Regions from separate parts of the Cronobacter sakazakii genome, predicted to be linked through region 2. Evidence: predicted binding sites of a transcription regulator. Region 2 holds the regulator's gene; the other holds the start of a gene.
What was found. Region 2 encodes sigma-54, which starts transcription at its own class of promoters, with help from an activator protein. Its sites were predicted from a motif close to GTTGGCACANNTTTCGCTNT; they were not measured.

Region 1 (5,776 bases), 820 kb from region 2:
CAGTTCCCCCGGTTCGCCTCGTTAGCCTATGTATTCAGCTAACGATGATGCACCGAAGTGCACCGGGTTTCCCCATTCGGACATCGCCGGTTATAACGGTTCATATCACCTTACCGGCGCTTTTCGCAGATTAGCACGTCCTTCATCGCCTCTGACTGCCAGGGCATCCACCGTGTACGCTTGTTCGCTTAACCTCACAACCCGAAGAAGTCTTCGTGCTGCGAGTTTGAGAGACTCTGACACACCGCGCATTTCTTATTACGGAGAAATACAGCAGCGTGTCTGTTTCAATTTTCAGCTTGTTCCGGATTGTTAAAGAGCAAATATCTCAAACGCGACTTTACAGTCAGTTTTGAGATATCAATCGGTAACGCCTTTCACTCATTACCAGCAGGTGGCGTCCCTTAGGGGATTCGAACCCCTGTTACCGCCGTGAAAGGGCGGTGTCCTGGGCCTCTAGACGAAAGGGACTTCGCTTTCGCAGACAACCCTGCTTCTTTACTTTCTATCAGACAATCTGTGTGAGCACGCGAGGTTGTATCTTTCAGGTAAGGAGGTGATCCAACCGCAGGTTCCCCTACGGTTACCTTGTTACGACTTCACCCCAGTCATGAATCACAAAGTGGTAAGCGCCCTCCCGAAGGTTAAGCTACCTACTTCTTTTGCAACCCACTCCCATGGTGTGACGGGCGGTGTGTACAAGGCCCGGGAACGTATTCACCGTGGCATTCTGATCCACGATTACTAGCGATTCCGACTTCATGGAGTCGAGTTGCAGACTCCAATCCGGACTACGACGCACTTTATGAGGTCCGCTTGCTCTCGCGAGGTCGCTTCTCTTTGTATGCGCCATTGTAGCACGTGTGTAGCCCTGGTCGTAAGGGCCATGATGACTTGACGTCATCCCCACCTTCCTCCGGTTTATCACCGGCAGTCTCCTTTGAGTTCCCGGCCGAACCGCTGGCAACAAAGGATAAGGGTTGCGCTCGTTGCGGGACTTAACCCAACATTTCACAACACGAGCTGACGACAGCCATGCAGCACCTGTCTCAGAGTTCCCGAAGGCACTCCCGCATCTCTGCAGGATTCTCTGGATGTCAAGACCAGGTAAGGTTCTTCGCGTTGCATCGAATTAAACCACATGCTCCACCGCTTGTGCGGGCCCCCGTCAATTCATTTGAGTTTTAACCTTGCGGCCGTACTCCCCAGGCGGTCGACTTAACGCGTTAGCTCCGGAAGCCACGCCTCAAGGGCACAACCTCCAAGTCGACATCGTTTACGGCGTGGACTACCAGGGTATCTAATCCTGTTTGCTCCCCACGCTTTCGCACCTGAGCGTCAGTCTTCGTCCAGGGGGCCGCCTTCGCCACCGGTATTCCTCCAGATCTCTACGCATTTCACCGCTACACCTGGAATTCTACCCCCCTCTACGAGACTCAAGCTGACCAGTTTCAAATGCAGTTCCCAGGTTGAGCCCGGGGATTTCACATCTGACTTAATCAACCGCCTGCGTGCGCTTTACGCCCAGTAATTCCGATTAACGCTTGCACCCTCCGTATTACCGCGGCTGCTGGCACGGAGTTAGCCGGTGCTTCTTCTGCGGGTAACGTCAATTGCTGCGGTTATTAACCACAACACCTTCCTCCCCGCTGAAAGTACTTTACAACCCGAAGGCCTTCTTCATACACGCGGCATGGCTGCATCAGGCTTGCGCCCATTGTGCAATATTCCCCACTGCTGCCTCCCGTAGGAGTCTGGACCGTGTCTCAGTTCCAGTGTGGCTGGTCATCCTCTCAGACCAGCTAGGGATCGTCGCCTAGGTGAGCCGTTACCCCACCTACTAGCTAATCCCATCTGGGCACATCTGATGGCATGAGGCCCGAAGGTCCCCCACTTTGGTCCGTAGACGTTATGCGGTATTAGCTACCGTTTCCAGTAGTTATCCCCCTCCATCAGGCAGTTTCCCAGACATTACTCACCCGTCCGCCACTCGTCAGCAGAGCAGCAAGCTACTCCCTGTTACCGTTCGACTTGCATGTGTTAGGCCTGCCGCCAGCGTTCAATCTGAGCCATGATCAAACTCTTCAATTAAAAGTCTGATGCTCAAAGAATTAAACTGTTAGTTCGTAATGAATTAACTGTTGTTCACTTGAGACTTGATATTCGTTTATCGTCCGTAGACGTTAAGATATCAGTGCCCCGAGTGCCCACACAGATTGTCTGATAAATTGTTAAAGAGCGGTGCGACGCGGCATTCAGCCTGCTGTCGCGAGGTGGCGTATATTACGCTTTCCTCTTTCAGAGTCAACCCTTAATTTCAGGATTTTTCTCTCATCGCGCCGGCCATTTCGTGAAGTGCTTCACATTGCCGTCTCGATGGAGGCGCATTATAGGGATCTCAGTTTTCAGCACAACCCTTTTTTCGATCTTTTCTTTCAACTGCTGTTTTTTCATTCTTATTGCTGCGATCCCGCGCGATCTGCTCAACGAACAAACACATTTGCGCTTGCACAGCCGCCTGAATCCAACCAAAGTCTTCTTACGATTGATAAGAAACCGAGGCGACTATGTCTTCTTCTGTGTTACGTCCTTATAAAAATACCTTTCCCACCACAGGCCAGCGCGTGATGGTCGATAGCTCAAGCGTGGTGATTGGCGATGTGAGACTGGCTGATGATGTCGGCATCTGGCCGCTGGTAGTGATTCGGGGCGACGTTAATTACGTTGCGGTTGGCGCGCGCACCAACATTCAGGATGGCAGCGTATTGCACGTGACTCATAAATCTTCTTATAACCCCGAGGGTAATCCACTGGTGATTGGGGAAGACGTTACCGTTGGGCATAAAGTGATGCTGCATGGCTGCATTATTGGCAATCGTGTACTGGTCGGTATGGGCTCGATCGTGCTTGACGGTGCCGTTATAGAAGATGACGTGATGATAGGGGCGGGAAGTCTGGTGCCGCAGAATAGGCGTCTGGAAAGCGGCCATCTTTATCTCGGCAGCCCGGTAAAACAGATTCGCCCGTTAAAAGATACCGAGCGCGAAGGGCTGCGCTACTCGGCGAACAACTATGTGAAGTGGAAAGATGAGTATCTGGCTCAGGAGAGCCAGACCCAACCCTGATCGTCTTCGGCCTGAGCAGCGATCAGCTGCTCAGCCTCTTCTTCCAGATCCCAACGGTGCTGACGAAAAGCGGCTATCCATTCTTCGGGCGACGTGCCTGAGAAGCGAGCCACCAGCACAGGCTGCGCAATAGCACAGGTAAGCACCATCCCACTGACCAGCGCCGGAAAACAAACGGCCTGCCGCTGTTCATCCCAGTGCTCGCGATCAGGGAACTGAATCGCCTGATTCATTGCGCCAGCTCCTGTCTGAGCTTATCAATAACGGGCACAACATCCGGCAGGATGCCATGCCAGAGCAGAACCGCGTGCGCCGCCTGCCCCACCAGCATCCCGATACCGTCAGCCAGTTGCGTTGCCCCCTGCGCCTGACACCATGAAAGGAATGGCGTTAGCCCTTTCTGGTAGAACATGTCATAGCACGCCGTTTTTTTACCGGGCAGAGAAGACGGAAGAGTCGGGATCTCGCCGTGAATCCCACTGGAAGTGGCATTAATAATGAGATCGAACTCATGGCCAACCAGATCCGCAAGCGCGACGGCGTTAACGTTGCCGGTATGACTAAAGAGCGTTGCGAGTTCCTGCGCGCGGGCAAAAGTGCGGTTAGTAATAGTTACCGCGCAATCCAGCGACAGCAGAGGCAACAAGACGCCCCGTGCTGCGCCGCCTGCGCCCACCAGAAGGATCCGGTAACGCGGCTGGATCATACCGAGACGTTCCAGATCGCTTAAAAGCCCAATACCATCCGTATTGTCGCCCAGTAAACGACCATCTTCGAGCCGTTTCAGCGTATTAACCGCACCGGCAAGCGCCGCTCTTTCCGTCAGTTCATCGGCACGAGCAAACGCCTGTTCTTTAAAAGGCACCGTCACGTTTGCGCCTTTACCGCCTGCGCTGAAGAAGTCCTCCAGCGTCTTCACAAAATCATCGAGCGGTGCCAGCACGCGGCCATACGGATGCTCAATCTGTAACTGCTGCGCAAATTGCTGGTGAATAAACGGCGATTTACTGTGCGAGACAGGATTACCAAAAACAGCGTAGGTTTCCATGCGTTACCCCTGTCGGAAAAGTTCACCCGTCAGCGCATCACGGATCTCGGAAGGATTCTGGCGACCACCTGTTGCGCCATGCAGCACAGGAAAATCATCACCGAACTGCGCCAGCACTTCCTGCGCCGTGCGGCATGGCTCAACCCCGGAGAGATTTGCACTCGTCGAGACCAGTGGTTTGCCAAAGGCCTCGCACAGTGCGATTACCAGCGGATGATTGGTCACACGCACCGCCAGTGAGTCAAAACGGCCTGTCAGCCAGCGTGGCGTCGACGGTTTCGCCGGGAAAACAAACGTCACTGGCCCTGGCCAGCGGGCGAACACCGCCTCACGCTGTTCGGGCGTCAGCGCGGCGTCATCTATATAAGGCTTAAGTTGATCAAAATTAGCCGCAATCAGGATGAGTCCTTTTTCCATCGGGCGTTGCTTTAATTCAAGCAGGCGTTTTACAGCGGTTTCGCTGTCGGGGTCACACCCGACGCCAAATACGGCTTCAGTTGGATAAGCGATGACTTGTTCTTTTTTAAGGACGTCGACGATAGACGATATCGCGTCCGCAGGCTGATTATTCTTCACTGTCTTTTTCCGCCGTTACCGGCTTTCCACATTGTTTACTGGCGCAAAAGCGTTTTATGCCCTGCGCGGTTTTCTTTTCGGTAAGGAGGGGATAATGGCATTCCGGGCACTCGCCCGCCACCGGTCTGGTATTAATCACAAACTGGCATTCCGGATAGCGATCGCAGGAATAGAAGGTTTTGCCAAAACGCGACCGACGCTGAACCAGATGACCGTCGCTACACTGCGGGCAGCCCAATGCGGTTTCGTCAGGTTTATCGATTTGCTCGGTATGTTCGCATTCAGGATAACGGCTGCAGCCGATAAACATCCCAAAACGCCCCTGCCGTAGCACCAGCGTCGCATCACATGCCGGGCATTGCTGACCTTCGAGCACTTTGACAATATGACCGTCCGCCTGGCTTTTCAGCGGGCGAACGTAATCACACTCAGGATAATGCGAACATCCCAGGAAAGGACCATGCTTCCCGGAACGGATAAGAAGTTCAGCCCCGCATTTTGGGCAGGGCTCGTGTTTGGGCACTGAAAAGAGTGCTGACCTTGCCATAATTCACCACTGCGCTGAAAATATCAGTGCAGCATACCGTCATTCACTTCAAAGAGCAGTTCTTCCATTTGTTGATAGGCGTTTTCACATCCGGGGATGTTAAACAGCACCATCAGGATGACCCACTTGAGATCTTCTAAATCAAACTCGGCAGTATCCAGCGCCATGACGCGTTCGATAACCATTTCACGAGTTTCGAGATTCAGCACCTGAATTTGTTCCAGAAACAGCAGGAACCCCCGACAGCTGGCGTCCAGCCGCTGGCACTCCTCTGCGGTATAAATACGCATCGAGAGTGGATCCGACGCCAGTTGCATCGGCGCGGAAAGACCATCCTGATAATCCGCCAGCTTTTCCAGCCATAACAGCGCATTAAAGATATCTTCCTGATCAAAACCCGCATCCGTCAGGTCCCGCGTCAGCTTATCCTGGTCAACGCGCATTTCAGCTTCGTTATGGATATAGGTTTCAAACAAATAC
Region 2 (5,776 bases):
CCCGCCTATATGCTGGCGGAAAGCATCGACGAGGCGGCGGCGGGCATTGAGAAGCTGGTGGCGCGCCTGGTGGCGATGTGCGAATGAGTAAAGCGCGCGGCTCGCTGTTTGTGCGTCTGCGTCGGCTGGCGCTGCGCGCCATTCTGGCGGTGCTCGGCGTCTGGATCGCGGGCATTCTGCTGTTCAGCGTGATGCCGGTGCCGTTTTCAGCGGTTATGGTCGAGCGGCAGTTCTCCGCGTGGTTGAGCGGCGATTTTGGCTACGTGGCGCACTCCGACTGGGTGAGCATGGATGAGATTTCGCCCTGGATGGGGCTTGCGGTGATCGCGGCGGAAGATCAGACGTTCCCGGAGCACTGGGGCTTTGACGTGGCGGCGATTCAGAAAGCCGTCGCGCATAATGAAAACAGCCGCCGCATCCGCGGGGCGTCCACGCTGTCGCAGCAAACGGCCAAAAACCTGTTTTTATGGGACGGACGCAGCTGGCTGCGAAAAGGGCTGGAGGCGGGCTTAACGCTCGGCATTGAAACCGTCTGGAGCAAGCGCCGCATTCTGACGGTCTATCTGAATATCGCAGAATTCGGCGACGGCGTGTTTGGCGTGGAAGAGGCGTCACAGCGCTATTTCAATAAGCCCGCCAGCCGCCTGTCGGCATCCGAAGCGGCGCTACTGGCGGCGGTGCTGCCTAACCCGCTGCGCTATAAGGCGAGTGCGCCGTCAGGCTACGTGCGTGCGCGTCAGCAGTGGATTTTGCGCCAGATGCGCCAGCTCGGTGGGGAAGGGTTTATGGCGCAGCATAAGCTGCGCTGAGGGCTGGGCGGTCAGTCTTCGTCAAAGCCTGCGTTAAACAGCGCGATGACGGCCGCCAGCGCTTCTTTTTCCTGCGGGCCGGTGGCTTCAATTTCAATATGCCCGCCCTGGGCGGAATCCAGCATCAGTAGCGCGATAACGCTGCTGGCTTCCGCTTCCGTGCCCGCTTCATTACGCAATAACACCTCCGCGTCAAAGCTCTGCACCAGTTCAAACAACTTCATGGCCGGGCGGGCGTGCATCCCGAGCCGGTTGGTGATTTCAACGGTCTGTTTTACGGTCATGATTTGCGTTTTTCCAGCGTGCGATGGCGGGACTGAACGTTCTTGCCGCGCGAGCGGAAGTAATCCGCCAGCTGTTCGGCGATATAAACAGAGCGGTGTTTACCGCCGGTGCAGCCAATCGCGACGGTGAGATAGCTGCGGTTGTTGGTTTCCAGCATCGGCAGCCAGAGTTCCAGGTAGCTGCGGGTCTGGTAGATGAAGTTATGCACTTCGGTATGGCGGTCGAGAAACGCCGCGACGGGCTTATCGAGGCCGGTCATTGGACGCAGTTTCGGGTCCCAGTGCGGGTTCGGCAGGAAACGGACGTCGAAAACGTAATCGGCGTCGATAGGAATGCCGTGTTTAAAGCCGAACGATTCAAACACCATCGTGAGTTCGCGCTCGCGCTTGCCAAGAAGGCGCGTACGCAACATCTCCGCCAGCTCATGCACCGACATTTCCGAGGTATCGACGATCAGATCCGCACGCGAGCGCAGCGGCTCCAGCAGATCGTTCTCTTCATCGATGGCGCTTTCCAGCGAGAGATTTTTGCTGGAGAGCGGATGCAAACGACGCGTATCGCTGTAGCGGCGGATAAGCGTGTTGCGATCGGCGTCGAGGAACAGCAGTTGCGGAGAGAACGCGTCCGGCAGGTTGTTCATCGCCTGCTCAAACACCTCCGGGGATTCCGGCATATTGCGAACATCAATGCTCACCGCGGCGGATATCTGCCTTTCCGAAAGCGTGCGCGCCAGTTCAGGCAGCAGCACGACAGGCAGGTTATCGACGCAGTAGAACCCCATATCTTCCAGTGCACGCAGGGCGACCGATTTCCCTGACCCTGAACGTCCACTGACGATCATCAGAACCATCTGCTGTTTCTCCACACTTCAGACCGGGTAACCGGCGCCTCCTGGATTGTGCCTGTCGGCACGGTCATTCATTCTCTTCACTGGTTTCAGTGATTATCTGGTAGAGCTCTTCATCGCTTTGCGCGGCGCGCAGACGGCGACAAATCGTTTTGTCCGCCAGCCGCTTCGCCACCAGAGAGAGCGTATGCAGATGCGTTTTGGTTTGATCCGCCGGCACCAGCAGCGCAAAAAGTAAATCGACGGGCTGGTTATCAATGGCGTCGAAAGGGATAGGCGTTTCGAGCTGGACGAAAACGCCAACGGCACGCAGCGTATCTTCTTCGAGCTTGCCGTGCGGGATGGCGATGCCATTGCCGATGCCGGTACTGCCCATCCGCTCACGCGTGAGGATCGCTTCAAAAACGACCTGCGGCGGCAGGCTGAGCTGCTTTGCCGCCAGCTCGCTGATAATTTCCAGGGCGCGCTTTTTGCTCTGGCAGTGTACGCCGCTGCGAGTGCATTCCTGGTTTAATACATTGCTCAATGGCAGAGCCGAATCATTATTCATCATAATTTCACCTAAGCGTTTTCTGGTGCGACGGCTCGCCGCACGGGCCACGAGCCGCCGATGTCCCAGCGAAACGCCCGGACAATTAATGTTGTTTCAGTTTATCTTTGTGTTTAGTGAGCTGCCGCGCCAGTTTATCAATCAAACCGTCAATGGCGGCGTACATATCCTGCCCTTCCGAACTGGCATGCAGCTCCCCGCCGTTCACATGCAGGGTGGCGTCGGCGACCTGCGTCACCTTTTCCACCTTCAGCACAATATAGACCTGATTAATCCTTTCGAAATACTGCTCCAGCTTGGCGAACTTGGTGTTAACGAATTCGCGCAACGCTTCAGTGATTTCGACGTTTTGTCCTGTGATGTTGAGCTGCATAGTGTCTTCCTTATCGGTTGGGTCAGACCAGCTGTTTGCGCTGGTTTGACGGCGGTATGGATAAAGATTCTCGATACTTCGCAACGGTACGGCGGGCCACCATGATCCCCTGTTCTGACAGCATAGACGTTAACTTGCTGTCGCTTAAGGGTTTCGCGGGGTTCTCCGCTGCAATCAACTTTTTCACCAGCGCGCGGATAGCCGTGGACGAGGCTTCGCCGCCGCCCTCGGTGTTCACGTGGCTTGAGAAAAAATACTTTAATTCAAAGATGCCGCGCGGGCTGTGCAGATATTTTTGCGTGGTGACGCGGGAGATGGTGGATTCATGCATCTCGACCGCCTGCGCGATATCCGCCAGCACCATCGGCTTCATATACTCTTCGCCCTGCTCAAAGAACGCCTGTTGCTGTTCGACGATACAGCGGCTGACGCGCAGCAGCGTGTCGTTACGACTCTCCAGGCTTTTGATAAGCCATTTGGCTTCCTGGAGGTTGCTGCGGATGAACTGGCTGTCGGATTCATTGCGCGCGCTGCCGGACATGGCGGCGTACTGCTGATTGATTTTAAGCCGGGGAATGCTGTCGGCGTTAAGCTCGACCGTCCAGCGGCCGTTATGCTTGCGCACCAGCACATCGGGAATAACATATTCCGGCTCGCCGGTCTGGATCGACTGGCCGGGGCGCGGATCGAGCGACTGGATCAGATTAACGGCTTCTTTGAGCACATCTTCTTTAAGGCGCGTAACGCGCATCAGGCTGCGGAAATCATGGTTGGCCAGCAGGTCGAGGTGATCGCTGACTATCTGGCGCGCCTGGGCAAGAAAAGGCGTTTCGGCGCTAAACTGCGAAAGCTGGATCAACAGGCAATCGCGCAGATCCCGGGCGGCGACGCCGACCGGATCGAAACGCTGAACGCGCTTCAGTACAGCTTCGATCTCTTCGAGGCCGATATCACCATCGCTGTCGCCCATGCCGTCGAGAATATCCTGCACCGTCACGGTGAGATAGCCAGTATCATCCACCGCGTCGACGATCGCCGTGGCGATGGCGCGATCGGTATCGGAAAACGGCGTCAGCTCCACCTGCCACATCAGGTAATCCTGCAGGCTCTGGGTGGTTTCGCCCTGATAAACGGGCAGTTCGTCGTCGATATAGTCGGTGCCGGTGCCTGAAGGCGTACCCGCGGTGTAGATTTCGTCCCAGCTGGCGTCAAGCGGCAGTTCGTCCGGCATCTCTTTTTGCTCCAGCGCTTCGGCGGTGTCCAGCCCTTCGCTGTCCTGCGTTTCCTGAGTGGCAATTTCGTCGTGAATGTCGGTTTGTTCAAGCAGGGGATTACTCTCCAGCGCCTGTTGCAGCTCCTGCTGAAGCTCCAGCGTGGACAATTGCAACAAGCGGATGGCCTGCTGCAACTGCGGCGTCATGGCGAGCTGTTGGCTAAGCCTTAGTTGCAAACCTTGCTTCATATTCAGAGCAAAAATCCTCAGGTGTAAACGTCAAAAAGACCTGTGCAGCAGGGCGCGCCGGGTCGCGCGCCGTTTCTGCCTGTTGCCCTACCCTATCAGAGTCTGAACTCTTCCCCAAGGTATACGCGTTTAACCTGTTCGTTCTGCAGGATTTCATCAGGCGTGCCGTGGGCGATCAGGTGGCCCTGGCTTACGATGTAGGCGCGTTCGCAGACGGCCAGCGTTTCACGCACGTTGTGGTCGGTAATCAGCACGCCGAGGCCGCTGTCGCGCAGATGCTCGATAATGCGTTTGATGTCGATAACCGAAATCGGGTCGACACCGGCGAACGGCTCATCCAGCAGGATAAACTTCGGGTTCGCCGCGAGCGCGCGGGCGATCTCCACACGGCGACGTTCACCGCCGGAGAGCGACTGGCCGAGGCTATCGCGAAGATGGTCGATGTGAAACTCTTCCATCAGCTCTTTGGCGCGATCTTCACGCTGCTCGGTGCTGAGATCGTCACGAATTTGCAGGACCGCCATCAGGTTGTCATAGACGCTCAGGCGGCGGAAGATCGACGCCTCCTGCGGCAGATAGCCGATACCGCGACGCGCGCGGGCGTGCAGCGGCAGCAGACTGATATTTTCATCATCAATGATGATATCGCCCGCGTCGCGCGGCACGATGCCCACCACCATATAGAATGTCGTGGTTTTACCCGCGCCGTTCGGGCCAAGCAGGCCGACAATCTCGCCTGAATTCACCGTCAGGCTGACATCTTCCACTACGCGGCGGCCTTTGTAGGCTTTCGCCAGGTGTTTCGCAATGAGTGTTGCCATAAGGGTTTAGTTACTCTTGTTCTGGGCTGGCGCCTGAGAGGTGCCGTCTTTATTTTGCAGCTGCGACGGCACCAGTACGGTGGTGACGCGTTTGCCTTTCTCGCTGAACGCCTGCATTTTCTGCTCTTTCACGAGATAGGTGATTTTGTCGCCTTTGATATTGCTGTCGAGCTGCTCAAGATAGGCGTTGCCGGTCAGCACCACAAAGTCGTTTTGCAGCTCATAGTGCATTTTGGCGGCGTGGCCTTTCACCGGCTTGCCGTTGTCCTGCATCTGATAGAACGTGGCCGGATTGCCATAGCCGTCAATCACTTCTTTACCTTTCTCGCCGCCAGGACGCGTCACGACAACTTTATCGGCGTTGATTTTGATCGAACCCTGCGTCACCACGACGTTGCCGGTAAACGTGACCACGTTACCCTGCATGTCCAGAGACTGCTGGTCAGATTCAATGTGAATAGGCTGTTCGGTATCGCCCGTCAGCGCGAACGCCGGGAAGCCTGCCGCCAGCAGCGTACTGGTGAGTACGAGATTAAGGCTGAGTTTGTTTATTCTGGATTTCATAGGAGGTTCTAACCTTTTCAATCAGCTCGGCATTTTTGCTGCGAAGGTTCCCGCGCATTTTCAGG

Region 1: CSK29544_RS06610 (gamma carbonic anhydrase family protein) is a predicted target of sigma-54. The motif match lies at 2,273-2,292, and genes of this name have one in related genera.

Annotation. Positions count from the first base shown of each region.
Region 1 covers NZ_CP011047.1:1,402,934-1,408,709, reverse strand. Annotated here, with positions in the region: rRNA gene CSK29544_RS06625 (23S ribosomal RNA) at 1-194, opposite strand, end outside; tRNA gene CSK29544_RS06620 (tRNA-Glu) at 396-471, opposite strand; rRNA gene CSK29544_RS06615 (16S ribosomal RNA) at 550-2,091, opposite strand; gene CSK29544_RS06610 (gamma carbonic anhydrase family protein) at 2,568-3,125, shown strand; gene CSK29544_RS06605 (DUF1488 family protein) at 3,101-3,358, opposite strand; gene aroE (shikimate dehydrogenase) at 3,355-4,173, opposite strand; gene tsaC (L-threonylcarbamoyladenylate synthase type 1 TsaC) at 4,177-4,749, opposite strand; gene CSK29544_RS06590 (DNA topoisomerase family protein) at 4,739-5,296, opposite strand; gene smg (DUF494 family protein Smg) at 5,320-5,776, opposite strand, start outside; partial or broken gene dprA (DNA-protecting protein DprA) at 5,765-5,776, opposite strand, start outside.
Region 2 covers NZ_CP011047.1:578,917-584,692, reverse strand. Annotated here, with positions in the region: gene elbB (isoprenoid biosynthesis glyoxalase ElbB) at 1-87, shown strand, start outside; gene mtgA (monofunctional biosynthetic peptidoglycan transglycosylase) at 84-809, shown strand; gene npr (PTS phosphocarrier protein NPr) at 821-1,093, opposite strand; gene rapZ (RNase adapter RapZ) at 1,090-1,944, opposite strand; gene ptsN (PTS IIA-like nitrogen regulatory protein PtsN) at 2,009-2,494, opposite strand; gene hpf (ribosome hibernation promoting factor) at 2,577-2,864, opposite strand; gene rpoN (RNA polymerase factor sigma-54) at 2,887-4,326, opposite strand; gene lptB (LPS export ABC transporter ATP-binding protein) at 4,422-5,147, opposite strand; gene lptA (lipopolysaccharide ABC transporter substrate-binding protein LptA) at 5,154-5,711, opposite strand; gene lptC (LPS export ABC transporter periplasmic protein LptC) at 5,680-5,776, opposite strand, start outside.